Regions from separate parts of the Microbacterium sp. ZW T2_14 genome, predicted to be linked through region 2. Evidence: predicted binding sites of a transcription regulator. Region 2 holds the regulator's gene; the other holds the start of a gene.

Region 1 (14,914 bases), on a different contig from region 2:
TGCAGGAGCTGATCGCGCGCTTGATCGAGGCGGGACACGCGTACGCCGCTCCGTCCACCGGCGCCGAGGCCGTCGACGCCGCGGGCGACGTCTACTTCGACGTGCGGTCGTGGGAGTCCTACGGCTCGCTCACCCGCCAGAGCCTGGACGCGATGGAGCCCGCGGCGGACGCGGACCCGCGCGGCAAGCGCGACCCCCGCGATTTCGCCCTGTGGAAAGGCACGAAGGCCGACGAGCCGGCCTCGGCGACGTGGGACTCCCCATGGGGCGCGGGACGCCCGGGCTGGCATATCGAATGCTCCGCGATGGCGCGGCGCTACCTCGGCAGCGAGTTCGACATCCACGGCGGCGGGCTCGACCTGCGCTTCCCCCACCACGAGAACGAGCTGGCCCAGTCGACGGCCGCCGGCGACGGCTTCGCCCGCTACTGGGTGCACAACGGCCTCGTGACCGTCGGTGCGCAGAAGATGTCGAAGTCGCTGTTCAACTTCGTCCTCGCCGAGGACGTCCTGCGTCAGCGCGATCCGCTGGTCGTGCGCTACGCGCTCGCCGCGGCGCACTACCGCTCGAACCTCGACATCACCGGCTCGACGTTCGACGAGGCGGAGGCGGCGCTCGACCGCATCCGCACCTTCCTCGAGCGCGCCATCAGGACGCTTCGCGGCACCGAGGACGTGCGCGTGGATGCCGCGGTCCCCGCGGCCTTCGCGGCGGCCCTCGACGACGACCTCGGGGTGCCCCAGGCGCTCGCCGTCCTTCATGAGGCCGTGCGCGAAGGCAACTCCGCGCTGGACGCCGGCGACCGCGATGCCGCGCTGCGGGCGTTCGCCGACGTCGCCGTGATGACCGGAGTGCTCGGCATCGACCCCCTCGACCCCCACTGGCGCTCCACGGATGCCTCGGCCGAGGCATCCGCGCTCGACGCGCTGGTGCAGACGATGATCGCTCAGCGCGCCGACGCGCGAGCGGCCAAGGACTGGGCGACCGCCGACCGGATCCGCGACGCGATCGCGGCGGCCGGCATCGCCCTCGAAGACGGACCCGACGGGACGCATTGGAGTGTCGCCGACACACCTCGTCCTGCGGAGAGCAACTGACGGGGCGGCGCCCCGCATGAAGGAGAACTGATGGCCAAGGCAGGACGCCCCGGCGCGAGCAAGGGCAACAAGAAGGGTCCCACGAAGGGGACCGGCGGCAAGAACAAGCGGTCGCTGGCCGGCCGCGGACCGACCCCCAAGGCGGAGGACCGGGCCTGGCACCCGGCCGGCAAGCGCAAGGCGGCCGCCGAGCGCTATGCGGCCGCGGGCGGCAAGGCCCAGCCCGGTCAGTCGGCACCGCGTTCGCCGCGCCCCGGCAAGAAGGATGACGACACCGAGACCGTCACCGGTCGCAACTCCGTGCTGGAGGCGCTGCGCGCGAAGATCCCGGCTACCGCGTTCTACATCGCGCAGCGCGTCGAGATGGACGACCGCGTGAAGGAGATGCTCTCGATCGCCACTCATCGCGAGATCCCCGTGCTCGAGGTCACGCGGCCGGAGCTCGACCGCATGGCGGGCTTCGACGGTGTGCACCAGGGCGTCGCCCTCAAGGTGCCTCCGTACGAGTACGCACACCCGCAGGACCTGCTGGAGCAGGTGATCGAGAAGGGCCAGACGCCCCTGTTCGTCGCGCTCGACGGCATCACCGATCCCCGCAACCTCGGCGCGATCCTCCGGTCGACAGCGGCGTTCGGCGGCCAGGCCGTCATCGTGCCGCAGCGCCGCTCGGCGAGCGTGAACTCGGCGGCCTGGAAGACCAGCGCCGGCGCGGCGGCGCGCATCCCGGTCGCGCTCGCCTCGAACCTCACCGCGATGCTCAAGGACTTCAAGAAGCAGGGCGTGTTCGTCCTGGGCCTCGACGGCGGAGGAGAGGTCTCCCTTCCGGCGCTCCAGCTCGCCGACAAGCCGGTCGTCATCGTCGTCGGCTCGGAGGGCAAGGGCCTCTCACGTCTCGTCACCGAGACCTGCGACCAGATCGTCTCGATCCCGATCTCGTCGAGCACCGAGTCGCTCAACGCGGGCATCGCGGCATCCGTCGCCCTCTATCAGGTCGCGACTCTCCGCACGGCACCGCCCGCCTGAGTCGCCGTATGACGCATTCAGGGGAATGAACCGTCGCGTCGCGGCCTTGTCTCACCCAGAGCCGGCGAGCGTCCGGCGGTACGACAGATCGAAAGGCACACCATGGCACGCATCGCCGTCATCGGAGGCTCCGGCTATGCCGGTCGTCACATCGTCGCCGAGGCGGTGAATCGCGGCCACAGCGTTCTCGCGATCGCGCGCCGCGTTCCCAGCGAGCGCCAGCCCGGCGCCGTGTACATCGAGGGGTCGCTGACCGACGTTCCCGACCTGCTCGCGCAGCTCGAGGGCGTCGACGTCGTGGTCTCTGCGGTGGCGCCACGCGGCGACATGCTGGGCCTCGTGCGCCCGAACATCGCCGCGCTCGCGTCGCTTCTGCCCGACGGCGTGCGCTTGGGGGTCATCGGCGGCGCCGGCGGCAGCCTGGTGACCGACGACGGGCAGCGGGTCGTCGACCTGCCGTCGTTCAGCGAGGACTACAAGCCGGAAGCCCTCGAGGCCATCGGCATCCTGGAAGACCTGCAGGCCGGGCCGGAGTCGCTCGACTGGTTCTACATCCACCCCGCCGGCGGATTCGGCGCGTTCAACCCGGGCGAGCGCACGGGTTCGTACCGCACCGGCGGCGACGTCATCGTGACCGATGCCGAGGGCGAGTCCTACATCTCGGGCGAGGACCTCGCGGTCGCCATCGTCGATGAGATCGAGAACCCTCAGCACCCCCGCAAGCGCTTCACCGTGGGTTACTGACCCCGGGATCACGAGAGGGTATGTCTCCGCACACCTGGTGCGCGGGAACATACCCTTTCGCGCTTCCTGGCGGCGCAGAGCCCGCGGTCGCCCGACCGCGTGGCAGCTAGACCAGGTCTCGCCAGTCGATCTCGTCCTCGTCGTCGATCACGGCGTTCGGGGACGTGATGATCGACAGCGACACGGTCTCCGTCGGCGGACCCATCAGCGTCGCCTCGTCGCGGCGGTGACGGAGCACGTTGTCGATGTAGCTGGTGAGCGACTCGGCGAGCGGCACCGATTTGCCCTTCGCCTGAGACAGGTACCACCGGTGCTCGAGCAGCTGGTGGAAGACCTCGGCGGGCTCCAGCTTGGATCGCAGGTCCCAGGGGATCGCCTTGACGACCGGCTCGAACACCCGCGTGAGCCACTCGTGCGCGACCATCTCCTCGTCGTCGCCCAGCCGAGAGATGCGCGCGCGGAACTCGTCGAGGTCGTTGAGCAGGCGCCGTGCCTGGTTCTCCTCGACGTCGAGGCCCGTCAGACGCAGCAGCCGTCGCTGGTGGTGTCCGGCGTCGACGACCTTCGGCTGGATCGAGACCCGGGTGCCGTCGGTGGTCGCCTGGATCGACATCTCGCCGATGTCGAACCCGAGGTCGTTGAGCCGCTGGACGCGCTCGGTGAGGCGCCATGCCTCGTCTGAGCCGAAGCTCTCCTCGTCGGTGAGCGCCGCCCACAGGGCGTGGTACGCCGACACGATCCCGTCCGCGACGGCGACGGCGTCGACGCCGCCCTCCAGGCGCCCGCCGGCCTCGAGGTCCATGATCTCGCCGGCGATGTTGGTGCGGGCGACGTCCAGATCGTGCGCGCGCTGGCCGGGCGTCAGGCCGCTCTCGTGAAGCTCGCCGGTCTCGGCGTCGACGAGGTAGGCGGCGAAGGCGCCGGCATCCCGGCGGAAGAGCGTGTTCGACAGGGACACGTCGCCCCAGAAGAATCCGACGTTGTGCAGTCTGACCAGCAGCAGGGCGAGCGCATCCACCAGGCGGGTGGCCGTGTCGGGCCGGAGCACCTGCGTGAACAGGGCGCGGTAGGGGAGGGAGAACTTCAGGTGCGCGGTCACCAGCGCGGCGGGGAGCGGCTCGCCCGCGGCATCCGTCCGTCCGGCGATCACCGCGACGCGCTCGACGCAGGGGACGTCCAGACGCGCGAGATTGCCGAGCATGTCGTACTCGCGCTGCGCCATCGCCTGCGTCGTCTCCTTGATGGCGACCACGCGGCCCGAGAGGTTGGCGAAGCGCACCAGGTGGCGGGAGATGCCCTTGGGGAGGAAGACGATGTTCTGCGACGGCCAGTCCCCGAGCGGGGTCGACCAGGGCAGTGTCAGCAGCCCCGGGTCGACGCTGCTGGCGGTGATGCTCAGGGCGTCAGGCACGTCCCCTCCTGAAAAGACAGCGACGGCGCGGGGGAATCACTCCCACCCGCGCCGTCGCGATGCGAAACGGTTTACGCCGCGGCGATCGCCCTGTCGGTGAGGCGCTCGCCCGACTCGATGTCGAACACGTGGACGTGGCCGGGGACCGGAGCCAGCGCGACCTTGTCGCCCGCGATCGGGTGACGGCGGCCGTCGACGCGCGCGACGATGTCGGTGCGCTTGCCGTTGACGTCGGTGTGGCCGTACAGGTAGCCGTCGGCGCCGAGCTCCTCGACGAGGTCGACCGTGACCGTGAGGCCCTTGCCGTCCGCGGGGGCGACCTGGATGTCCTCGGGGCGGACGCCGATCGTGACGTCGGTGCCGTGCGCCTTGCCGAGCGTGTCGGCCTCGATGCCCACGACGGTGTCGCCGAACTGGACGCCGCCCTCGGCGAGGTGCGCCGGGAACAGGTTCATGGCGGGCGAGCCGATGAAGCCGGCGACGAACACGTTGTTCGGCTTCTCGTACAGGTCGCGCGGGGTGCCGACCTGCTGCAGGAGGCCGTCCTTGAGGACCGCGATGCGGTCGCCCATGGTGAGGGCCTCGGTCTGGTCGTGGGTGACGTAGACGGTGGTGACGCCCAGGCGGCGCTGCAGCGACGCGATCTGGGTGCGGGTCTGCACGCGGAGCTTGGCGTCGAGGTTCGACAGCGGCTCGTCCATGAGGAACACCTGCGGCTGGCGGACGATCGCGCGGCCCATGGCGACGCGCTGACGCTGACCACCCGAGAGCGCCTTCGGCTTGCGGGTCAGGTACTCCTCGAGGTCGAGCAGCTTCGCGGCCTCGAGGACGCGAGCGGCGCGCTCCTCCTTGCCAACACCGGCGATCTTGAGCGCGAAGCCCATGTTCTCGGCGACGGTCATGTGCGGGTACAGCGCGTAGTTCTGGAAGACCATCGCGATGTCGCGGTCCTTCGGGGGGACGTCGGTGACGTCGCGGTCGCCGATCAGGATGCGGCCCGAGTTGACCTCTTCGAGGCCCGCGAGCATGCGCAGCGACGTGGACTTTCCGCAGCCCGAGGGGCCGACGAGGACCAGGAACTCGCCATCGGCGACCTCGAGGTTGAGCTTGTCCACAGCGGGGCGCGTGCCCCCGGGGTACAGGCGAGTTGCGTTGTCGAACGTGACAGACGCCATGTTCTCTTCTCCTTCACCGGCAGGTACGTGCCGGACGATCCGTAGTGATGGAATGAGCGGGGGCTCTCCCGCACGCCCGTCATCGGGCGCACGAACAGTATGACACGGCGCGCACGGAGGTTGCGTCTGGGCATTTCCCAGGGTGGCTGACTAGCATCGTGGACGGCCGCTTTCCCGTTCGGTCCCGCCGGAATCCGGCAGATTTTCCCGCCCCGAGAGGTCCCATGTCGAGCGACGAGTCACAGAACGCCGCGTCCAGCGAGCGCCGCGACGCCGTGCGTGAGAAGGCGCAGCAGGTCAAGGCGCGGCAGTCGCGGGCGCGCCTCATCCGGCGCACGTCCCTCGCCGTCGTCGCCGTCGCGTTCGTCGCCGTCATCGCCATCGTCGTGACGTGGACCGTGTCCTCGAGCGCTTCCAAGCCGATGATGAGCCCTGCGAACGTCGTCGACGACGGCTTCGTGGTGAGCGATGTCACCGGCGGGGGAGTCGGTGCCGAGGAATCCGACGCGGACGGCCAGCTCGATGGCGAGCCTGCCGCCCCGAGCCCCACGGCCGAACCGGAGCCGACGCCGACCGCCAGCCCCACCGAGGCGCCGGCCGTCGACATCCGTGTCTACGTCGACTATCTCTCGACCGGTTCGCGTGATTTCCAGCTCGCCAACATGAAGCAGCTCTCGGAGTGGGTGGACGACGGCGCCGCGACCCTGACGTACTACCCGGTCGCGATGCTCACGGCGAAGTCGAACGGCACGAAGTACTCGCTCCGCGCCGCCGGCGCAGCGGCGTGCGTCGCCCAGAACGCGCCCGACTACTTCTTCGCATTCAACGACGCGCTGCTGCGCCAGCAGCCCGAGGTCGACTCCGACGGCTACAGCGACAGCGAGCTCGCCGCCATGGCGATCGCCACGGGACTCGACGGACCCAAGGTCGTGCGCGCGTGCATCGAAGAGCAGTCGTACGCCTCATGGGCGAAGACGGCGACCGAGCGTGCGCTGCAGGAGCTGCCCGGCACCGACGGCGCGGCCCTCACCGGCACGCCGATGGTTCTCGTGAACGGCACGCAGTACGTGGGCAAGCTCGGCGACGCGAAGGAGTTCGCGCAGTTCGTCCTCACGGTCGCGAGCGACGCCTACTACAAGGCGACGCCGACACCGACCCCCACGCCGACGACCGCGCCCTGATCGGGTGCCCGCACGGGCGCCGCTAGACTGGGCGCTCTGCCGACTTGGCGCAATTGGTAGCGCACCTAACTTGTAATTAGGGGGTTACGGGTTCAAGTCCCGTAGTCGGCTCCAGATCACCCGCGGCGCTCGGTGCAGCGGCGGCGGCAGACCTCGCTCCGTCATCGACGGGACCGCCGGGCAGGCAAGATGGATCGGGTGACCGCATTCCGCCCGCCCGTCTGGATCGGCCTGGGCGGTGCCGCTCTCATCGGCGTGCTGACCGCGGTGCAGGCGCGCATCAACGGCCAGCTCGGCCTGCGCATCGGAGACGGGTTCGCCGCCGCCGTGATCTCGTTCGGCTCGGGCCTCATCGTGCTCATCGTCCTGTCCGCGGCCCTTCCGCAGGGCCGGCGGGGCGCGCGTGCGCTGATCACCGGCGTGCGCGGGGGCGGCATCCCGATCTGGATGCTGTGCGGCGGCGTCGCCGGTGCCCTCTCGGTCGCCACCCAGTCGCTGGCGGTGGGCATCATCGGCGTCGCACTGTTCACGGTGGGCGTGGTGGCCGGGCAGACCGTGAGCGGACTGCTCCTCGACCGCGCAGGCATCGGACCGGCCGGCATCGTGGCGGTGACGCCCGCCCGGTTGGTCGGCGGGGCCTTGGCGGTGCTCGCGGCCGCGGTGTCGCTCGCCGGGGGCATTCACGCCCCGCCGGTGCTCGTCGTGCTGCCCTTCCTCGTCGGCGCCGGCATCGCGTGGCAGTCGGCTGTCAACGGTCGGCTGCGGCAGCGCGTGGGCACGCCGCTGACGGCGACGCTCGTGAACTTCATCGGCGGCACCGCCGTGCTGGGCGCCGCCGAGCTCATCCATACCGCCGTCGCCGGTCCCCCCGCGTCCTACCCGCCGGACCCGTGGCTGTACCTGGGCGGCGTGATCGGGGTCGCGTACATCTTCCTCGCGGCGGCGCTCGTGCCCTACACCGGGGTGCTGCTGCTGGGCCTCGGCACCGTCGTCGGGCAGGTGGTCACGTCGGTGCTGATCGACGCGATCTGGCCGGCCGCGGCCGCTCCGACGCTCGCGGCGTCGCTGCTCATGTCGACTCTCGCGATCCTCTCGGTCGTCGTCGCGGTGGTGCCCTGGAGACGGATGCCGCGACCTCGGCGCTGACGTCGCACCCGGGTCCGCTCGGCCGCGGCATGACGGTGCCCGTCCGGGCGAGGGTCGCGAGCGCACCCCGGCTCGTCCGCCCATTCCGGCGAGAAGGTGATGGAATGGAAGGCGGCGCGACCATCGGCCCACCAGGCCGTCATGTCGCACGACCGCATCGCGGTCCGCGTGGACACCCCCGGCGGACCCGACAAGACGTCCCCGGCTGGAGACTCCCCACCGTCACCCGCGGCGCCCCCACGCGGCCGGGCGGCCCTGCGGTCGGAGCCGCGTCAGACCTGAAGTCCGGAAGAAGAGTGAGATGTCGGCAGATCCCTATGGCAACGGCGCAGAGGTCCTCGATCCCGAGGAAGACCTGCGCACGCTGAGCTCGACCCGTCAGCTGCGCCACCGCGCCGTCGATCCGTCGATCGCGCGTTCCTGGCTGCTGGTGCCCGGCACGCGTCCCGAGTCCTTCGAAGACATGGCGGCCTCTCGCGCCGACGCCGTCGTGCTCGACATCGAGGACGCCGTGGACCCGCGCAACAAGCCGCAGGCGCGGCAGGACGTCGTCGACTGGCTGGCCGGCGGCGGCCGGGCGTGGGTGCGGGTGAACGATGCGGCGAGCCCGTTCTGGGCCGACGACCTGGCCGCGCTCGTCGGTGTTCCGGGCCTCCTGGGCATCATGCTGGCCAAGACGGAGTCGCCCGACCAGGTCACGAGCTCGTTCGACCGTCTGCGTGCCAGCGTGCCGGTGGTGGCCCTGATCGAGTCGGCGCTCGGCATGGAGGACGCCGCCCACATCGCGCGGGCGCGCGGCGCCTTCCGGCTCGCGTTCGGCAGTGGCGACTTCCGTCGCGACACCGGCATGAGTGCGGATGCCGAGGCGATGGCCTACCCCCGGGCGCGCCTGGTCGTCGCCAGCCGCGTGGGCGACCTTCCCGGCCCGATCGACGGACCGACGGTGGGCAACAGCATGCCGACCCTGCGCGAGCACTCGGCGATCACCGTCTCGATGGGCATGACCGGCAAGCTCTGTCTCGCGGCGGAGCAGGCGCCGGTGATCAACGAGGTGATCTGCCCCGCCCCCAGCGAGGTCGAGTGGGCGCTGGACTTCCTGACAGATTTCGAGAGCCGCGGTCGCGTCATCCGCGACGGCAGCGACTTGCCCCGGCTGGGCCGGGCGCAGAAGATCGAGAAGCTGGCCATCGCCTTCGGGGTGCACCCCACCTCGTGAGCGATGCCGCACCGCCGAACGTCGAAGGGACGCATGACATGGCTGAATCCATCCGCTTGCACGAAGGCGACGCGAATCCCGGTTTCGCGCTTCCCGATGCCACGGGCGCCGTGGTGCGGCCGGAGGACTTCGCCGGCCGCCGCCTGATCGTTTACTTCTACCCGGCCGCGTTCACGCCGGGCTGCACGACCGAGGCGTGTGACTTCCGTGACAATCTCGCCTCGCTGCAGGCGGCCGGCGCTGCCGTGGTCGGCATCTCGCCGGACTCGGTGGAGCGTCTCGCCGAGTGGGCCGAAGCGGAGCAGCTGCAGTTCCCGCTGCTGTCCGACGAGGACCACTCCGTCGCGGAGGCGTGGGGCGCGTGGGGCACGAAGGTCGTCAACGGCCAGGAGCGTGTGGGCCTGATCCGCTCGACCTTCGTGCTGTCCGGTGACGGGTCCATCGAGTCGGCCGAGTACGGTGTCGACCCGAAGGGGCACGTCGACCGCCTCCGCGCACAGCTCGCCGCCTGACATTTTCGGGCGGCCGCCCGCCGTCCGCGGGCGCCGCACCGCTCGTGGCGTCCGCGGACGCCACGAGGCGCGGCATCCCTTCGTGTCCCTCGCTCTCGACGGCCGCACCGCATCGGCGTGGCCGAGCGGTGCCGAGGCTCAGGGCATGCGGGTGAGCAGCGCGCCGGCGTCGACAGCCTTGCGACGCTCGGGCCGCGAGCGCGCCGGCTTGCCGCCGACGTAGAGCCAGCCGAGGAGCTCCTCGTTCTTCTTGAGGCCGTGCGCCTTCGCGACGGCCTTCGCCCGGGTGTAGTGGCCGGTGCGCCAGATGACGCCCCAGCCGGCCTCGTCGAGCAGGAGACTCAGCACGTGCGCGACGCCGGAGGCGACGGCCTCCTGCTCCCACCGCGGCACCTTGTGGCTCTTGCGGTAGCTGGCGACGACGGCGATCAGCAGCGGCGCGCGCAGCGGCTTCGAGGAGGCGCCCTTTTCGCCATCGGCCTTGTTGATCGCGCGGCCGAGCCGGTCGCGATCGTCGCCGCGCAGCTCGATGAGCCGCCAGGGCCGCAGTGACGAGTGATCGGCGACCCTGCCGGCCGCCGCCACGATCTGCAGCAGCTCGTCATGCGTCGGCGCCTCGTCGGTCACCTTCGACCACGACCGTCGCGCAAGCGCGGCCTGCAGAGCTCCGGGCATCAGGCGGTGGCCGTGTCGTCGCCGGGCGTGAACTGCAGCGAGAGCGAGTTCATGCAGTAGCGGTCGCCCGTCGGGGTGCCGAAGCCGTCGGGGAACACGTGGCCCAGGTGCGAGCCGCAGTTCGCGCAGCGCACCTCGGTGCGGACCATCCCGTGACTGTTGTCTTCGATCAGCTCGACCGCCTCCGGGCGGATGGACTCGTAGAAGCTCGGCCACCCGCAGTGCGAGTCGAACTTGGTGCCGCTCTGGAACAGCTCGGCGCCGCATGCCGCACAGGTGTACAGCCCGGCGCGGCTCTCGTCGAGCAGCTCGCCGGTCCACGGCCGCTCGGTGCCCGCTTCCCGCAGCACCGCGTACTGCTCGGCGGTCAGGTCTTCGCGCCACTGGGCGTCGCTCTTGTCGACGGCGTAGGTCATGGTTCCTCCTCGACACGGCGTCCGGCCGTGCACTGCAGGTTCCATTCAACCTCAGCCGCCGGGGTGGCGGGCCGCGGGCGCCGGGGTTGGGGCGCGGCATGAGCCTCGGGGGCGTGTCGCCTGCGCCCCGGACGTTCACGGGGCGCCCCGACCGAGGGCGGGGCGCGTGCGAGAGGATGGCGGGATGACGGAGGACCCGGATGCCGCGACCGTCGCCGTCGTGGAGCGGTACGAGCGATTCGCCAGGGACGAGGCGCCGGGGCGGTCGGCCCTCTACGCCGACTGGGCCGCGGGAGTCGCCGCCGATCCCGGGCTCGCCGCGATCCTCGCGCGCATTCCCGCGACGCATCGCCAGCCGCCGCTCGTCTTCGCCGTGACCCGCATGCTCGGGGCGCCGGAAGAGGCGTTCCCCGTCTGGGCCGCGTGGCTGCGGGCGCATGCCGACGAGGCCGTGGCCGAGGCATCCGTCCGCAGCCTGCAGACCAACGAGCCGCAGCGGTGCGCGGTGCTGCTGCCGGCGCTGGCCACCGTGCCGGGACCGATCGCGCTGCTCGAGGTGGGTGCGAGTGCGGGCCTCTGCCTGTATCCCGACCGCTACTCCTACCGCTACCGCACCGACGACGGCCTCCACGCGCTGGATCCGCCGGACGGAGTGTCGACCGTCGTGCTGGACTGCGATGTCACGGGTGACCCGCCCCTGCGCGTGCCGCAGGTGGTGTGGCGAGCCGGGATCGACCTCCATCCGCTCGACGCCGCCGACGCCGGCGACCGCCGCTTCCTCACGAGCCTGGTGTGGCCGGGGGAGTCGGGGCGTGCCGAGCGGATCGGTGCGGCCCTCGACATCGTCGCCGCAGAGCCGCCGCTGCTCATGGCCGGCGATGCCTCCGACACCGATGTGCTGCACGCCGCTGTCGCGCGAGCCCCGGCGGGCGCGACGCTCGTCGTGACGACTCCCGGGGTGCTCCCGCACATCCCGCTGGCGGGGCGCGAACGGCTGCTGGACGCCGTGTCGGCGCTCGGATCCCAACGGCGAGCGGTGTGGATCACGATCGACCCGCCCACGCTGCACGAGCGGTGGCGACCGCCCGTCGACCCCGGCACGTGGGGCGGCTTCGTGCTCGGCCGCGACGGGCAGCCGCTTGCCGCGGTGGATCCGCTGGGCGCGTTCGCGCACTGGCGCGCGTCGCGCCAGGGCGGGACGGATGCCGCGGGCTAGCGTGGACGCGTGCCTCTGACCGACCGCGATCGCGCCCTCCTCGACTTCGAGGTCGAGTGGCGCCGGCACGCGGGGGCCAAGGAGGAGGCGATCCGGGCAGAGCTCGGCATCTCGCCGGCGCGCTACTACCAGCTGCTCGGGCGGCTGATCGACACCACCGAGGCCCAGGAGCACGACCCGATGCTCGTGAAGCGGCTGCGGCGGCTGCGCGACGCACGGGTGCACGAGCGCGCCGCACGCGCCGCCGATGCGCGCTGACGGCCTCCCGCGCCGGTTGCGGCGGGACGGGCTGTCGCGCGCGGGACGCCCAGCCTTCGCCGGGTAGCATCGACGGGTGCCGACCACCAGCTACCCTCGGGATCGCTTCGACGATGTGCCGGAGACGGACCGCGTCGGCGCTCACCGGGCGGAGAACCCGCGCATGCGCGGCTGGGTCGTGCTGCTGTGGGCGGCGCTGGCGACCGTCGTGCTCATCGTCATCGGCATCTTCGGCACGCTGCTCGCCTCGGGCCGCATCGACTTGGTCCCGACACCCACTCCCACCGTCGCGCCGGCGCCCGAGGTCACTCCCGTCATCGACATGAACTACGACGTCATGATCCTCAATGCCACGCCCGAGCAGGGACTGGCCACGCAGATGAAGGACGTGGTCACCGGCGCGGGCTGGGCCGATGACAAGGTCACCGCGGGCGAGGCCGGCTCGCAGGACTTCCCCACGACCACCGTCTTCTACGTCGACCCGGCGGACGAAGCTGCGGCGGCGGGACTCGCCGGGGTCATCGGCGGCGCCGCGATCGAGCAGAGCGAGGCCTATCCGGCGACGTCGCCCGACGTGCCCCAGCTGACCGTCGTGATCGGTCTCGATCGCACCGCGGCCGGGCAGGCTCCGACTCCCACCCCGTGACCTCGGATCGGGCTGTGTTTCGCGCCGGTAAACACTTGTGTTCCTGCGTGTCAACAAGTGACGAATCGCGTCGAGGCCGTGTTTTCGCCTGCATACGATGAAGCCCTGCACCGCCGGCTACAGGAGATTCGCATGACCCAGGGCACCGTCAAATGGTTCAACGCCGAGAAGGGATTCGGCTTCATCACCGTCACGGACGGCCAGGACGTCTTCGTCCACTACTCCAACATCGACATGACGGGCTTCCGCGTGCTCGAAGAGGGCCAGACCGTGGAGTTCGAGGTGGGATCCGGCCAGAAGGGCCCCCAGGCGGAGGCCGTGCGCGTCGTCTGAACGACTGTCACAGCGCTCTGCGCTGAACCCGACGAGGAGACGGGATGCCGCGAGGCATCCCGTCTCCTCGTGTTTCAGCATCCGTCATCGCGGCTTGCACTCGATAGGGTCGAGTGCCAGAATGATTTAGCACTCGTGATTGTTGAGTGCTAATACCCAGAGCCAACGTTCCGGAGGGACGACACACACATGGCAAAGATCATCGCTTTCGACGAGGAGGCCCGCCGTGGCCTCGAGCGCGGCCTCAACATCCTGGCCGACGCCGTCAAGGTGACGCTCGGCCCGCGCGGTCGCAACGTCGTGCTTGAGAAGAAGTGGGGCGCCCCCACGATCACGAACGACGGTGTCTCCATCGCCAAGGAGATCGAACTCGACGACCCGTACGAGAAGATCGGCGCGGAGCTCGTCAAGGAGGTCGCCAAGAAGACCGACGACGTCGCCGGTGACGGCACGACCACCGCGACGGTGCTCGCTCAGGCGCTCGTGCGCGAGGGCCTGCGCAACGTCGCGGCCGGCGCCGACCCGATCTCCCTCAAGAAGGGCATCGAGAAGGCCGTCGCCGCCATCACCGCCGAGCTTCTCGCGTCCGCCAAGGAGGTCGAGTCCAAGGAGCAGATCGCTGCCACGGCTTCGATCTCTGCCGCTGACCCCGAGATCGGCGCGCTGATCGCCGAGGCCATCGACAAGGTGGGCAAGGAAGGCGTCGTCACCGTCGAGGAGTCGCAGACGTTCGGCACCGAGCTCGAGCTCACCGAGGGCATGCGGTTCGACAAGGGTTACATCAACCCCTACTTCGTCACCGACCCCGAGCGCCAGGAAGCCGTCTTCGAAGACGCCTACGTCCTCATCGCGAACCAGAAGATCTCCAACATCAAGGACCTTCTGCCGATCGTCGACAAGGTGATCCAGGACGGCAAGGAGCTCGTCATCATCGCCGAGGACGTGGACGGCGAGGCTCTCGCGACCCTCGTGCTCAACAAGATCCGCGGCATCTTCAAGTCGGTCGCCGTCAAGGCTCCCGGCTTCGGCGACCGTCGCAAGGCGCAGCTGCAGGACATCGCGATCCTCACCGGCGGCCAGGTCATCACCGAGGAGGTCGGTCTCAAGCTCGAGAACGCCACCCTCGACCTGCTCGGCCGCGCGCGCAAGGTCATCGTCACGAAGGACGAGACCACGATCGTCGAGGGTGCGGGCGACGCCGCGCAGATCGAGGGTCGCGTGACCCAGATCCGCCGCGAGATCGACAACACCGACAGCGACTACGACCGCGAGAAGCTCCAGGAGCGCCTCGCCAAGCTCGCCGGTGGCGTCGCCGTCATCAAGGCGGGCGCGGCCACCGAGGTCGAGCTGAAGGAGCGCAAGCACCGCATCGAGGACGCCGTGCGCAACGCGAAGGCGGCCGTCGAGGAGGGCATCGTCGCCGGTGGTGGCGTCGCGCTCATCCAGTCGGGTCGCAAGGCTCTCGACGCGCTCGAGCTCACGGGTGACGAGGCGACCGGTGCCAACATCGTGCGCGTCGCGATCGAGGCTCCGCTGAAGCAGATCGCTCTCAACGCCGGTCTCGAGCCGGGCGTCGTGGCGAACAAGGTCTCCGAGCTCCCGCTCGGCCACGGCCTCAACGCCGCCACGGGCGAGTACGGCGACCTGTTCGCACAGGGCATCATCGACCCCGCCAAGGTGACCCGTTCGGCGCTGCAGAACGCCGCGTCGATCGCCGGCCTCTTCCTCACGACCGAGGCCGTCGTCGCCGACAAGCCGGAGAAGGTCTCGGCTCCCGCCGGCGACCCGACCGGTGGCATGGACTTCTGATCCAGCCCATCGCGTAACGCGTTCACAGAACGGCCCCTCCTCGCCGAGGGGCCGTT
Region 2 (14,914 bases):
ACGTGCGGTTCCCCGCCCCCTCGCGCTGGCGCTGGCGGTCCCGCTCGCCGCGCAGCTCGCCTGCGGACCGCTGCTGATCCTCATCGAGCCGACCGTGCCCGTCTACGGCGTGCTCGCGAATCTCCTGGCCGGGCCCGCGGCGCCGGCAGCCACGGTGCTCGGCCTCGCGGCATGCCTCAGCGCGCCCTTCCCGTGGCTGCAGTCGGGGCTCGCGGCCCTCGCCTGGGTACCGGCATCCTGGATCGCCGCGACCGCGACGACCGTCGCCGGACTTCCCGGCGACGCCCTGCCCTGGTGGGAGGGCTGGCCCGGGGCCGCGAGCCTGACGATCGTCGGTGTGGCCATCGGGCTCGTCATCGTGCTCCGCCGCGACGGCCCTCCGGCGCGGCGGCTCGCCCGCGCCGCGTCGGTCCTGCTCGTGGCCGTCGTCGCGGGCACGGCCCTGGGCGCGGGGGCACTCACATCGGTCGCGGGGCGCTGGACGCTGCCCGCGGACTGGTCGGTGCTGGCGTGCGACGTCGGTCAGGGCGACGCGGTGCTGCTGCGTTCGGCCGGGGCGGTGGCCCTTGTCGATACCGGCCCGGCGCCGGAGCCGCTCGCCGCCTGCCTGGCACGCGCGGGGATCGGGCGCATCGACCTCCTGGTGCTCACCCACTACGACCTCGACCACATCGGCGGGCTCGACGCCGTGCGCGGTCGGGTCGGCACCGTGCTGCACGGTCCCGGCGATGCGGACGCGGTCCGTCGGATCGCCGCGTTGACGGCGGAGGGCGCGCGGTCGACCCAGGCGTCCACGGGCCTCAGCGGGTCACTCGGCGCGGCGCGGTGGCGTGTGCTGTGGCCGAAGCCCGGCAGTCGGGCATTTCCGGAGGGCAACGACGCAAGCGTCGTCCTCGATGTGCGGGGCGGCGGCATCCCTCCCACGCTGCTCCTCGGCGATCTGTCGGCCTCACCGCAGCGGGTGCTGGCGGCCGCGGGCGCCCTGGCACCGCCGTACTCGATCGTCAAGGTGGCGCATCACGGCAGCGCCGACCAGGACGCCGACCTGTATGTCGCGGTGCAACCGGCTGTGGCGCTGCTGACAGTGGGGGCCGGCAACGACTACGGGCACCCGCGGGTGGAGACCCTCACGATCCTCGACGACGTGGGCGCCCGCATCGCACGCACCGATCTGGACGGCGCGATCGCGCTGTGGTCGTCCGAGAACACGGTCGCGATGTGGCGGGAGCGGGGAGGATGACCAGCCGCCGCCCGCGCCCGGGCTGTGAGGTCGGCGGCCGTCGGTAGGCTGGAGCAATGGCTCCTCCCGCTCGCCGCGCGCCCGCGAAGACGGCGCGCAGCGCCATTCCGCAGCTGTCGTGGCGGGCGCCTCAGCCGGCGCCGATCGTGCTGGTGTCCGGCCCCGAAGAGGTCTGCGCCGAGCGGGCGATCGCCGGTGTGCGCGAGTACCTCCGCGCCGAGGATCCGACGCTCGAGGTCTCCGACATCCGCGCCGACGACTACGCCGCGGGTACGCTGCTGGGCGTCACCTCGCCGTCGCTGTTCGGCGAGCCCCGGCTCGTGCGGGTGAGCGGCGTGGAGAAATGCTCCGACACCTTCCTGGCCGAGGCGGTCTCGTACCTGTCGGCTCCGCAGGATGGCGCCACGGTGGTGCTGCGCCACACCGGCGCCAGCGTCCGCGGCAAGAAGCTGCTCGACGCGATCCGTGCGGGGCAGGGCTCAGGCGTGGAGATCGCCTGCCCGGCCGTCAAGCGCGACTCCGACCGCTTCGACTTCGCCGCGGGGGAGTTCCAGGCGGCCAAGAAGCGCATCGCCCCCACGGCGCTGCGCAGTCTCGTCTCCGCCTTCGCCGACGACCTCACCGAGCTGGCAGCCGCCTGCCAGCAGCTCATCGCCGACGTGCCCGGTGACATCACCGACCAGCTCGTCGAGCGCTATTACGGTGGCCGCGTCGAGACGTCGGCCTTCACGGTCGCCGACACGGCGATCGCAGGCCGCTACGGCGAAGCTCTCATCGCCCTCCGCCATGCGCTGGCCTCGGGTGCCGACCCGGTTCCGCTCGTCGCGGCCGTCGCGATGAAGCTGAGGACGATGGCGCGGGTGGCGGGCAACCGCGAATCCTCGGCTGCCCTGGCGTCGCGGCTGGGCATGAAGGACTGGCAGGTGGACCGCGCGCGCCGTGACCTCACGGGATGGAACGAAGAGAGCCTGGGCCGCGCCATCCAGGCGACGGCGAGGGCGGATGCCGAGGTCAAGGGCGGCTCGCGCGACGCGGTCTTCGCGCTGGAGCGCATGATCACGGTCATCGCGACGCGTTCCCCTTACGGCGCCTGACGTCCGGCAACGCGAAATGGCCCGCCCCCTGACGGGACGGGCCATGTCGACTCGCTCTCACCGCACACTCACGTGGCGGGGCGGCCTCATGGCCGCAGAGCGTGTCGAAGTCTCAGAGCGCCGAGACCTGCTTGGCGATGGCCGACTTGCGGTTCGCTGCCTGGTTCCGGTGGATGACGCCCTTGCTGACGGCCTTGTCGAGCTTCTTGGACGCCGTGCCCAGAGCCTTCTCGGCGGCGGCCTTGTCGCCGGCGGCGATCGCCTCGCGCGTGCGGCGGACGTGCGTCTTCAGCTCGCTCTTCACGGCCTTGTTGCGCTCGCGCGCCTTCTCGTTGGTCTTGTTGCGCTTGATCTGCGACTTGATGTTCGCCACGTGTCGACGTTCTTTCGTTCGAAGGGAATCGGATAGATGTGCCGGTCAGCGAGAGAGGGGCGCTTCGCGACGGTCGTGAGGGCGAACCCACACGCAAGCCAAACAAGGATTCTACCAGGTCGGACGGCGTGCGATGGACGGCGCCGATGCGCGGGGGAGCGGTGCCGGATGATGCATGATCGAGACGTGGCTGCGCGCGTCGCCCGAGGCGCGCGCCCCTGACGAAGGAGTCCGCCGTGCCGCAGCATCCGTCCATCGACCTCGAGACGTTTCCACCCGGCTTCCGATGGTCGGCCGCGACCGCCGCGTTCCAGGTGGAAGGCTCCCGCACCGCCGACGGCCGCGGCCGATCCATCTGGGACGATTTCGTCGACGCTCCGGCCGCGGTCCACGGCGGGGCGACGGCGGAACCCGGGCCCGACAGCTACCGGCGCCACCGCGAGGACGTCGCGCTGCTGGCAGCCCTCGGCGTCGACCGCTACCGCTTCTCGATCTCGTGGGTGCGGGTGCAGCCCGAGCCCGGCGGTCCTGTTCTGCCGGCAGGGCTCGACTACTACCGCCGGCTCGCAGACGACCTGCTCGACGCCGGCGTCACTCCCTTCGCGACGCTGTATCACTGGGACCTGCCGAGCACGCTCGAGCAGCAGGGCGGCTGGCTGCAGCGCGACACCGCGGAGCGCTTCGGCGAGTATGCCGAGATCGTCGCCGAGGCACTGGGCGACCGCATCCGTCATTGGTACACACTCAACGAACCGGTCTCGACGTCGCTGCAGGGCTATGCCGTCGGCACCCTGGCGCCCGGTCGTCAGCTGCTGTTCGACGCGCTGCCGACCGTGCATCATCAGCTCCTCGCCCACGGTCTGGCGCAGCGGGCACTGCGCGCCGCGGGGGCCGAGGAGGTCGGCATCGTCAACAACCACACGCTGGTGCTCCCTGCGAGCGAGATGGAAGCCGACCTCACCGCGGCGGCGGTGTACGACCTGCTCCACAACCTCGTGTTCGCCGAGCCGGTGCTCACCGGGGCGTACCCCGATCTCGAAGCGTTCGGCATTCCGCCGATGCCGGTGGCCGACGGCGATCTCGACGTGATCTCGGCGCCGGGGGACTTCTACGGCATCAACTTCTACAACCCGACGACCGTCGCGGGCGCGCCGCACGGCAGCCCCATTCCGTTCCAGATCGTTCCCACGCCGGGGGCGCCCGTCACCGGGTTCGGACCGGAGTGGCCGATCGTGCCCGCTGCGCTCACCGAGCTTCTGCTCGACTTCCACGAGCGGTACGGCGACCGCCTCCCTCCGCTGGTGATCGGCGAGAACGGCGCGTCGTTCCCCGAACCCGACCACGTCCACGGCCGCGTGGACGATGCCGATCGCATCGGATACCTGGCGGGCCACATCGATGCGGTGGGAGCTGCCATCCGGGCCGGCGCAGACGTCCGCGAGTACACCGTGTGGTCGCTGCTCGACAACTTCGAGTGGGCCGACGGCTGGACGCAGCGCTTCGGGCTGGTGCACGTGGACTTCGATACGGCGCAACGCACGCCCAAGGCCTCGTTCGACTGGTACCGCAGCCTCATCGCGGAGTCCCGCTCGTGAATGCCCGGCGAGGTGCGAAGGTCGGAGCCGGCTGGTTCACGCTGTTCACGCTCGCGTGGCTCGCGCTCTGGACCGTGCAGCTGACGCCGCTGCAGCTCCTCATCCCACTGCAGCTGGACACACCCGACGACGCGGCGGGCTGGATCACCGGCGTCGTGTCATCGGGGCTCGTGCTGGCGATCGGCGGCGTCGCCGGAGTGATCGCGGCCCCGCTCGCGGGTGGCCTCTCCGACCGCACACGCGGCCGATGGGGCCGCCGGCGCCCCTGGGCCCTCGGTGGTGTCGGACTCGGCACCCTGTCGCTCATCGCGATCGCGTTCGCCGACGGACCGTGGGGGGTCGGCCTGGCATGGGTGGGCGTCTCGGTGGGCGTGGCCGTCGCCTCGGCGGCCTTCACCGCGCTCATCGCCGACCAGCTGACGACGCAGCGGGGTGCGGCATCCGCTGCCGTCTCCTCCTCGCAGGCGCTCGGCATCGTGGTGGGCGTCGGGGTGATCGTGCTGCTCGAGCTGGGTGTCGCGGTCGGCTATCTCGCGCTGGCGGGCTTCCTCGCCGTCGTCGGCACCGTGGCCGCGCTGCTGCTTCCCGACCCGCCGGCGAGCGGCGAGGTGGCGGTCGCACGTGAGGTCCGAACGCTCCGCGAGCGCCTCGCCGCGCTGCGGGACCGTGACTTCGCGTGGCTGCTCGCGGGACGCCTGACGGTCAACATCGGCAATGCGCTCGGAACGGGCCTGCTGCTGTTCTTCCTGCTCTACGGACTGCACCGGGATGCCGCGACCGCCGAGGACGAGCTCCTTCTGCTGATCCTGGTGTACACGCTCTTCGTCGTCGCGTCCTCGATCGCCTCGGGTTGGGTCTCCGACCGCACCGGCCGCCGTGTGCCCTTCGTGGTGTGGGCGGCCGTCATCCAGGGCCTCGCGTCGATCATCCTGGTCGTGGCGCCGTCGCTCACGTCGGCCATGATCGCGGCCGCCCTTCTCGGCGTCGGGTACGGCGCGTACATGTCGGTGAGCCTGGCGCTGGGCACCGACCTCCTCCCATACCCGGAGGACCACGCGCGCGACCTCGGATTCGTCAACGTGTCGGCGAGCCTGGGCCAGCTGATCGGGCCGCTCCTGGGTGCGGGCCTCGTGGCCCTCGTCGGCGGGTTCTGGCTGCTCTTCCTGGTGGGCGGCATCCTGTCGATCGTCGGCGGCGTGATGACGTACGCGATCCGCGCCCGGGAGCGGTCAGCGGTCTGACGCCTCGAGGGTGGTGAGCGCGACCTCCAGGAGGGCGTTGAAGACGCGCGGGCGCATGACCGTCACGTGGTGGGTCGTGCGCGGCACGACGACGAGCTCGGCGTGCTGCGCGATGCGCATGAACAGCTTCTCGTTCACGCGCAGCTGGTCGTACTGTCCGTTGACGAACCACAGCGGCACGTCGATGCGGTGCAGCGCCGCGAGGAGATCGAGCACCGAGAGACTGCGCAGTGCCGTGTCCTGCGCGTCCAGCGCGTAGCCGCCCGCGCCGAAGTCGGCGCGTGTCTCATCGGGCAGGATGCGATCGAGCATGCGGTCCGTCAGCCACATCCCGCGGTCGGGGAGCGAGTCGAACCCGCGTGTCAGCATGCGATAGGCGGCGAGCCCGACGCCGCGCGGGATCGCGGTGCAGGACGCTGCGATGAAGCCCGCGACGGGCGGCGGTTGCTCCGCACCCGCGTACTCGATGCACAGCAGGCCACCCATCGAGTGGCCGGAGAGGAGCACCGGGCCACGCTCGGCCGCGGAGCGCACAGCCTGATCGATCGTCGCCATCGCCGATTCGAGCGTGAACTCCTCGGTCATGCGCGCTCCATGGCCGGGCAGATCGACGGCCGTCACGGGCGTGCCGCGAGCGGTCAGGTAGTCGACCTGGGAGCGCCACATCGTGGCGGACGTCCGGATGCCGTGAACGAGCACGACCTGCACCACCATGACGACAGGCTAGCCGGGGCGCTGACGGGCTGCCGACGGCTCGCAGAGTCTCGGCACCGCGCACCCGTACAATCGTCTGGACATGTCACCCCGCGCACTGAAGCCCCTCGAGCCCTCTGCCACGCCGCCCGAGCTGATCCGCAACTTCTGCATCATCGCCCACATCGACCACGGCAAGTCGACGTTGGCCGACCGCATGCTGCAGATCACCGGCGTCGTCTCTGATCGCGACATGCGCGCGCAGTACCTGGATCGGATGGACATCGAGCGCGAACGCGGCATCACGATCAAGTCGCAGGCCGTGCGGATGCCGTGGACGAGCGGCGACCAGACGTTCGCGCTGAACATGATCGACACGCCCGGGCACGTCGACTTCACCTACGAGGTCTCGCGGTCGCTCGCCGCGTGCGAGGGCGCGATCCTGCTCGTCGACGCGGCTCAGGGCATCGAGGCGCAGACGCTCGCGAACCTGTACCTGGCGCTCGAGAACGACCTGCAGATCATCCCGGTCCTCAACAAGATCGATCTTCCCGCCGCCGACCCCGAGAAGTACGCGAAGGAGCTCGCCGGGCTGATCGGCGGCCGCCCCGAGGACGTGCTCCGGGTCAGCGGGAAGACCGGCATGGGCGTCGAGGACCTCCTCGACCACGTCGTCGCGCAGATCCCGGCGCCCCAGGGTGATCCGGATGCCCCGTCCCGCGCGATGATCTTCGACTCGGTGTACGACTCCTACCGCGGCGTCATCACGTACGTCCGCATGGTCGACGGCGCGCTCAACCCGCGTGAGCGCATCCAGATGATGTCGACCCGCGCGATCCACGAACTGCTCGAGATCGGCGTCTCATCGCCCGAGCCGACACCGACCCGGGGCCTGGGCGTCGGCGAGGTGGGCTACCTCATCACCGGCGTGAAGGATGTGCGCCAGTCGAAGGTCGGCGACACCGTCACGAACGCCGCGAAGCCGTCGAAGGACGCACTGCCCGGCTACACCGACCCGAAGCCGATGGTCTTCTCGGGCCTGTACCCGATCGACGGCAGCGACTACCCGTTGCTGCGTGAGGCGCTCGACAAGCTGAAGCTGTCGGATGCCTCGCTCAACTACGAGCCCGAGACCTCGGTCGCCCTCGGCTTCGGGTTCCGCTGCGGCTTCCTGGGTCTACTTCATCTCGAGATCGTGACCGAGCGCCTCGAGCGCGAGTTCGGCCTGGACCTCATCTCGACCGCGCCGTCGGTGACCTACGAGGTGGTGACCGACGACAAGAAGAGCTTCACCGTCACGAACCCCAGCGAGTTCCCCTCCGGCACCAAGATCGCCAGCGTGACGGAGCCGATGGTCAAGGCCGCGATCCTCGCGCCCAAGGACTACGTCGGCACGATCATGGAGCTCTGCCAGTCCCGCCGCGGCACGCTGCTCGGCATGGAGTATCTCGGCGAGGACCGCGTCGAGATCCGCTACAGCATGCCCCTCGGCGAGATCGTCTTCGACTTCTTCGACCACCTGAAGTCGAAGACCGCGGGGTACGCCTCGCTCGACTACGAGCCCAGCGGCGACCAGGAGGCCGACCTCGTGAAGGTCGACATCCTGCTGCAGGGCGAGCCGGTGGATGCGTTCAGCGCCATCGTGCATCGCGACAAGGCCTACGCCTACGGCGTGCTCATGACGGAGCGGCTCAAGAAGCTCATCCCACGTCAGCAGTTCGAGGTTCCGATCCAGGCCGCGATCGGGGCGCGCATCATCGCCCGCGAGTCGATCCGGGCCATGCGCAAGGACGTCCTGGCCAAGTGCTACGGCGGCGACATCAGCCGCAAGCGCAAGCTGCTGGAGAAGCAGAAGGAGGGCAAGAAGCGCATGAAGATGGTCGGTCGCGTGGAGGTCCCCCAGGAGGCGTTCATCGCCGCGCTGTCGGGCGATACGGAGAAAAAGGACGGCAAGTAGGCTGGTCGTCATGCGTCGAGGGAACTTCCGGGACGACACGGTCGACTACGCCGCGGTCGGGGCGACGCAGGCGCCCGATCTCATGCACTATCCGCCGGAGCGCAGCATTCCGGCCGAGCAGTCGTGGCGCATCGGCAGCGGCGAGGCGCGTTTCCGCGCGGCCGGCGAGGCGCTGCTGTCGTGGACGGCGCAACGCGGTGCAGGGCTGGACGTCTCCGACGTACGCCCCGCGTCGGGCCCGATGTACTCCGGCGTCAGCTTCGACGCCGAGGGCACCCCGGTCGCTCCCAGCCGCACCGAGACCGAGCAGCGCTTCGACGCCGACGGCACGCCGTACGTCAGCGCCGGCACCACCATCAGGGTCGACGGCCGGGTGAAGGGCCTCCGCGCCGACGCGGAGCTGCGCGTCATCTTCGCCGTGGAGGAGCCGCGCCGCATCGGCTTCGCACTCGGCACGGTGAGCGATTCGGTCGTCAGCGGCGAGGAATCCTTCATGCTCGACTGGTACGACAACGACGAGGTGTGGTTCACCGTGCGCGCCTTCGACGCACCCCGTGCCGTGCTCTACCGCGTGCTGCCGGGTTTGACCAAGCGCCGTCGGCGCGAGCTGTTCACGCGCTATCTGCGCGCGATCTCGCCGCTGTACACGACACCCGCGTGACGCGCTGATGGGCGCCGCGCTGCCACTGGGCGAGCCGGTTCCGGCGGATGGCTCGCTGCCGGACCTCACCCGCATCGCCCCGGCGACGGACTTCGGTGTCTACCTGCACGTGCCGTTCTGCCGTGTCCGATGCGGATACTGCGACTTCAACACCTACACGTCGTCGGAGCTGCAGGGCGCCCGCCAGGACCAGTACGCCGACACGCTGCTGCGCGAGATCGACCTCGCCGCGACTGTGCTCGATCGCGCCGGCGGCAACCGGCCCGCGACGACGGTGTTCTTCGGCGGCGGCACACCCACACTTCTGCCTCCGGGCGACCTCGCCCGCATGCTCGACGGCGTCCGCGAGACCTTCGGCATCGTCGACGGGGCGGAGGTGACGGTCGAGGCCAACCCCGACACCGTCTCGCCCGCGGTGGCCGCCGAGCTGGCGGCATCCGGCGTCACCCGGCTCTCGATCGGCATGCAGTCCGCGATTCCGCACGTGCTCGCCGCCCTCGATCGCACGCACGATCCCGAGAACGTCCGCACGGCGGTGTCCGCCGCCCGTGACGCGGGCCTGGACGTCAGCGTCGACCTCATCTACGGTGCTCCCGGTGAGTCGCTCGCGGACTGGCGCGCGTCGCTGGAGGCCGCCATCGCACTGGAGCCCGATCACATCTCGGCCTACGCGCTGATCATCGAGGACGGCACGAAGCTGGCGCGCCAGATCCGCCGCGGCGAGGTCGCCGCCCCCGACGACGACCTGCAGGCCGACATGTACGAACTCGCCGACGACCTGCTCGCGGGCGCGGGGTTCGGCTGGTACGAGGTGTCGAACTGGGCACGCGACACGGCGCACCGCTCGCGGCACAACCTCGCCTACTGGCTCGGCTCGGACTGGTGGGGGTTCGGCCCGGGAGCGCACAGTCACATCGGGGGAGTGCGGTTCTGGAACGTCAAGCACCCCGCGGCCTACGCGCAGCGGCTCGCCGCGGGCGAGTCGCCGGCCGCCGGACGCGAGATCCCGGATGCCGAGGCCCGGGCCCTCGAGAACGTGCTGCTGCGCACGCGCGTGCGTGAGGGGCTGCCGGTCGGCGAGCTTCAGGGCGAGGGCCGGCATGCCGTCGCTGCGCTCATCGCGGACGGTCTCATCGACGGACCGACCGCGCTGAAAGGCCACGTCGTGCTGACCCGACGCGGCCGTCTGCTGGCCGACGCGGTCGTGCGCGCGCTGACCGCATGATCCTGCGGAGGCGGGCGGAGGCCGTGCGGCGTCGCTCGGCGCTCCTGACAGAGGCATCCGATAGAATTGGCACTCCAGTCGTGCGAGTGCCAGACGCCCTGGTGCCGACAGCAGCGTGAGGAGGCGGGATGGTCAGCGAGCGAGGCCTGCAGGTGCTGCGCGCGATCGTGCAGGACTACGTCGACACGCGTGAGCCCGTCGGCAGCAAGACGATCGTCGAGCGTCACGCCTTCGGCGTGTCTGCGGCGACGATCCGCAACGACATGGCGCTGCTCGAAGACGAAGAGCTCATCGTCGCGCCGCACACGTCGTCGGGACGCGTGCCGACCGACAAGGGCTATCGCGTCTTCGTGGACCACCTCGCTGAGATCCGCCCGCTCTCGTCGGCGCAGCGCTCCGCGATCGCGTCGTTCCTCGACGGCTCAGGCGACCTGGACGACGTGCTGGTTCGCACCGTCCGCGCACTCACCCAGCTCACGGGCCAGGTGGCGATCGTGCAGTATCCGTCGTTCGCGCGCGCCAACGTCACGCACGTGGAGCTGGTGCAGCTCGGCGGCGGACGGATGCTGGTGATCGTCGTCACCGACACCGGCCGCGTCTCGCAGCGACTGACCTTCGTCGGTGAGGACTTCGACGACACCGACCTGGCACACATCCGTGCGCGGCTCGGCACCCTCCTGGTCGGCCGGCCGGTCCGTGAGGGGCTCCAGCGCATCGCGGAGCGGCTCGAGGTGCCGGACGCCCAGGCACCCGCTCACGAGCGTGCGACGGACGAGATCGTCCGCGCGGTCGCCGAAGAGCTCGAGGAGTTCCGGCAGGACAAGCTCGTGATGGCCGGCAGTGCGAACCTCGCTCGCAGCGAGTCCGACTTCCGGGGCAGCATCTACCCGCTTCTCGAGGCGATCGAGGAGCAGGTCACGCTGCTGCGGCTGATGGGCGAGATGGTCGCCGACGAGCAGGGGCTCGCCGCGAGCATCGGCCGCGAGAACGAGGCGTTCGGCCTGGCCGAGGCATCCGTCGTCGCCAGTGACTACGACGCGACCGGATCGCTCGCACGCGTCGGCGTGCTCGGTCCGACACGCATGGACTACCCGACGAACCTCGCGACGGTCCGCGCCGTCGCGCGCTACCTCACGCGCATGCTCGAGCAGGACGACAATTCCCGCTGACGCGGACGCGCATCATCGATTCCGCGGCACGGCCGCGGCAGGAAGGCGAAAGTGGCAGACCACTACGAGGTCCTCGGCGTCGCACGCGACGCCACCACCGACGAGATCAAGAAGGCGTACCGCAAGCTGGCACGGCAGCTGCATCCCGATGTGAACCCGGGTGAGGACGCCTCCGAGCGCTTCAAGCTCGTCACCCACGCCTACGACGTGCTGAGCGACCCGGATCAGCGCGCACGCTACGACATGGGCGGCAACGACTCGCCGTTCGGCGGCGCCGGCGGGTTCGGGGGCTTCAACGACATCTTCGAGACCTTCTTCGGAGCCTCGGGCGGCTCGCGCGGGGGGCGTCCGAGGTCGCGACGCGAACGCGGGCAGGACGCCCTCGTACGCGTCACGCTCGAGCTCGGCGACGTGGTGTTCGGCACCCATCGTGACATCGACGTCGACACCGCGGTGGTGTGCGAGACCTGCCAGGGATCGTGCTGCCAGCCGGGGACGAGCCCCGTCACATGCGACATCTGCCACGGCACCGGCAACGTGCAGCGCCAGGTGCGGAGCCTCCTCGGAAACGTCGTGACCACGCAGCCGTGCAACGTCTGCCAGGGCTACGGCACCACCATCCCCTACCCCTGCGCGACCTGCCAGGGCCAGGGCCGCGTGCGCGCCCGCCGCACCGTCTCGCTCGACATCCCCGCGGGCGTCGAGACCGGTCTGCGACTGCAGCTGCCCGGCTCGGGCGAGGTCGGTCCCGCCGGTGGCCCGAACGGCGACCTGTACATCGAGGTCACCGTCTCGCCCCACGAGGTGTTCAGCCGTGACGGCGACGATCTGCTCGCGACCCTCGAGGTGTCGATGCCCGACGCGATCCTGGGCACCACGACCACGATCGAGTCGCTCGACGGCCCGGTCGACCTCGAAGTGCGCCCGGGCGTCCAGGCCGGCGACATCCTGACCATCAAGGGCCGCGGCATCACCCCGCTGCGCGGCTCGCAGCGCGGCGACCTGAGAGTGGGCGTGCACGTCGTGACGCCCACCCGGCTCGACCACAAGGAGCGCGCGCTGATCGAGGAGTTCGCCAAGCGCACCAAGGCGCCGGCTCCGCGTCTCTCGGAGTTCCACCAGGGCCTGTTCGCCAAGCTGCGCGACCGCTTCCGGAACGGGTAGCCGGTGGCCCTGCACTTCCTCCTCGACGGGCCTGCTTCCGCCGGGCCGGGCGAGACCGTCACGCTCACCGGCGCCGAGGCGCACCATGCCTCGAGTGTGCGACGGGTGCGTGTCGGCGAGGAGGTGACGGTCGGCGACGGCCGCGGCGCCTGGCTCACGGGCCTCGTCGAGTCGGCCGCGCCGCGGGAAGTGGTGGTGCGCGTACGCGAGCGCACGGATGCCGCGCAGCCGCGTCCGCGCGTCGTGCTCGTGCAGGCGCTCGCGAAAGGCGACCGTGACGAGCTGGCGGTCCAGGCGGCCACCGAGCTCGGCGTCGATGAGATCGTGCCATGGCAGGCCGCGCGGAGCGTCTCGCGGTGGGACGCCGCGAAGGCGGTGAAGGGCCGCGCCCGGTGGACGACCATCGTTCGAGAGGCGGCGAAGCAGGCTCATCGCGCGTGGGTGCCCGAGGTGGCGGAGCTCACCACGACGACCGCGCTCGCGCGCCGGGCCGCGGCATCCCTCGTCCTCATCCTCGAGCCGACGGCGACCGAGTCGCTCAGTGCCCTCGCGGTCGAGCCGGGCGACGTGCGCGACATCGTGCTGGTCGTCGGCCCCGAGGGAGGCATCGCACCCGAGGAGCTCGACGCCCTCGCTGCGGCCGGAGCGCGACTCGTGCGGCTCGGCGACACCGTGCTGCGCACGTCGACGGCCGGCCCGGCGGCACTCGCGGTCGTCAGCACCGCCCTCGCCCGCTGGTGACCGCTGCGACAGGCTCACCGACCGGTACCCGAGCCCGCCGTTCGGCCCCTCGCTAGACTTGCGGGATGAGCGAGCCGTCGATCTTCACGCGCATCCGCAACGGAGAGATCCCGTCCGAGATCATCGCGGAGACCGAGAACGCGTTCGCGATCCGTGACATCGCTCCACAGGCGCCGCTGCACCTCCTGGTGATCCCCAAGACCGAGGAGTACCGCAACGTCGTCGAGCTCGCCGCCGGCGATCCCGAGCTGATGGCCGAGCTCGTCGGCCTGGCGAACACGCTCGCCGCCGAGCATTCCGACGGGGACTTCCGCCTCGTCTTCAACACCGGCCCCAACGCGGGCCAGACCGTCTTCCACGTGCACGCCCATGTGCTCGCGGGAGGCCTCGAAGAGAAGAGTGTCGGTGCCTGATCAAGACGGTCATGAAGCCGTGAGCGACCGCGCCCGCACCACCGAGCGCATCTATGCGGACGGGGTCGCGATGGTGCAGCTGCTGGGTCCCCAGGATCGCCTGCTGCGGGTCGTCGAGCGGGAGCACCCCGGTGTCGACGTGCATGTGCGCGGCAACGAGATCACGCTGACGGGCGAGGCGGACGCGGTCGCGGCAGCCCGGTCGCTGGTCGACGAGCTGCTCGCGATGACCAAGGCCGGCCACGCGCTCGGCGAGGAGGACGTCACCTCGTCGAACCGCATCCTGCGCACCGAAGGCGGCCCGCGGCCGTCCGAGGTGCTCGGTGAGGCGATCCTGTCGTCGCGGGGCCGCGTGATCCGTCCGAAGACACTCGGTCAGAAGGCCTACGTCGACGCGATCGAGGAGAACACCATCGTGTTCGGCATCGGTCCGGCGGGAACCGGCAAGACCTACCTGGCGATGGCCAAGGCGGTGCAGGCGCTGCAGCGCAAGGAGGTCAGCCGCATCATCCTGACCCGCCCGGCCGTGGAGGCCGGGGAGCGGCTGGGGTTCCTTCCCGGCACCCTGACCGACAAGATCGACCCGTATCTGCGCCCGCTGTACGACGCGCTCAACGAGATGATGGACCCCGACATCGTGCCGAAGCTCATGGCGACGGGCACGATCGAGGTGGCGCCGCTCGCCTACATGCGCGGCCGCACGCTGAACGACTCGTTCGTCGTGCTCGACGAGGCGCAGAACACCACTCCCGAGCAGATGAAGATGTTCCTGACGCGCCTGGGCTTCGGCACGCGCATGGTCGTGACGGGCGACATCACGCAGATCGACCTGCCTCAGGGCGCATCGGGTCTGCGGCTGGTGACGCGGGTGCTGGACAAGATCGACGACATCCATTTCGCCTACCTCACGAGCGACGACGTCGTGCGCCACACCCTCGTGGGACGGATCGTCGACGCCTACACGGAGTACGACGAGCATCGCCTGGCTGCGCGCCGTGAGCGCGATGAGGCCTCCGAATTCGCCAACCGGGCAGAACGGCGTGCCGCCGTTCCCCGCAGCGGCGGACCCCGCGACCACCTTCCGAAGCGAGGACGCTCATGACCATCGAGATCGGCAACGAATCCGGGATCGCCGTCGACGAGACCGTGCTGCTGCGGCTCATGGAGCACCACTTCGCGGAGCTGCACGTGAGCCCGGAGGCCGACGTCGCGATCCTCCTCGTCGACGAGGGCGCGATGGAGGCGCTGCACGTGCAGTGGATGGACGAGCCGGGTCCGACCGACGTCCTGAGCTTCCCCATGGACGAGCTCCGTCCCGGCACCGAGGACGCCCCCACGCCCGCCGGGC

Evidence for each region. Region 2 encodes HrcA, which represses chaperone genes, less so after heat shock. Its sites were predicted from a motif close to TTNGCACTCGNNNNNNNCGAGTGCNAA; they were not measured.
Region 1: groL (chaperonin GroEL) is a predicted target of HrcA. The motif match lies at 13,176-13,202, and genes of this name have one in related genera.

Annotation. Positions count from the first base shown of each region.
Region 1 covers NZ_JBJDRK010000017.1:47,739-62,652, forward strand. Annotated here, with positions in the region: gene cysS (cysteine--tRNA ligase) at 1-1,097, shown strand, start outside; gene rlmB (23S rRNA (guanosine(2251)-2'-O)-methyltransferase RlmB) at 1,128-2,120, shown strand; gene ACI3KY_RS08100 (NAD(P)-dependent oxidoreductase) at 2,223-2,864, shown strand; gene ACI3KY_RS08105 (DUF4032 domain-containing protein) at 2,971-4,275, opposite strand; gene ACI3KY_RS08110 (ABC transporter ATP-binding protein) at 4,347-5,450, opposite strand; gene ACI3KY_RS08115 (DsbA family protein) at 5,675-6,631, shown strand; tRNA gene ACI3KY_RS08120 (tRNA-Thr) at 6,670-6,745, shown strand; gene ACI3KY_RS08125 (DMT family transporter) at 6,821-7,777, shown strand; gene ACI3KY_RS08130 (HpcH/HpaI aldolase/citrate lyase family protein) at 8,079-8,993, shown strand; gene bcp (thioredoxin-dependent thiol peroxidase) at 9,032-9,505, shown strand; gene ACI3KY_RS08140 (nitroreductase family protein) at 9,644-10,180, opposite strand; gene msrB (peptide-methionine (R)-S-oxide reductase MsrB) at 10,180-10,596, opposite strand; gene ACI3KY_RS08150 (DUF2332 family protein) at 10,781-11,812, shown strand; gene ACI3KY_RS08155 (DUF3263 domain-containing protein) at 11,822-12,070, shown strand; gene ACI3KY_RS08160 (LytR C-terminal domain-containing protein) at 12,147-12,716, shown strand; gene ACI3KY_RS08165 (cold-shock protein) at 12,849-13,049, shown strand; gene groL (chaperonin GroEL) at 13,239-14,858, shown strand.
Region 2 covers NZ_JBJDRK010000011.1:30,259-45,172, forward strand. Annotated here, with positions in the region: gene ACI3KY_RS05840 (ComEC/Rec2 family competence protein) at 1-1,240, shown strand, start outside; gene holA (DNA polymerase III subunit delta) at 1,297-2,334, shown strand; gene rpsT (30S ribosomal protein S20) at 2,447-2,707, opposite strand; gene ACI3KY_RS05855 (GH1 family beta-glucosidase) at 2,944-4,302, shown strand; gene ACI3KY_RS05860 (MFS transporter) at 4,299-5,543, shown strand; gene ACI3KY_RS05865 (alpha/beta fold hydrolase) at 5,532-6,257, opposite strand; gene lepA (translation elongation factor 4) at 6,340-8,193, shown strand; gene ACI3KY_RS05875 (DUF1990 family protein) at 8,204-8,854, shown strand; gene hemW (radical SAM family heme chaperone HemW) at 8,862-10,079, shown strand; gene hrcA (heat-inducible transcriptional repressor HrcA) at 10,208-11,248, shown strand; gene dnaJ (molecular chaperone DnaJ) at 11,300-12,412, shown strand; gene ACI3KY_RS05895 (16S rRNA (uracil(1498)-N(3))-methyltransferase) at 12,416-13,153, shown strand; gene ACI3KY_RS05900 (HIT domain-containing protein) at 13,219-13,566, shown strand; gene ACI3KY_RS05905 (PhoH family protein) at 13,637-14,668, shown strand; gene ybeY (rRNA maturation RNase YbeY) at 14,665-14,914, shown strand, end outside.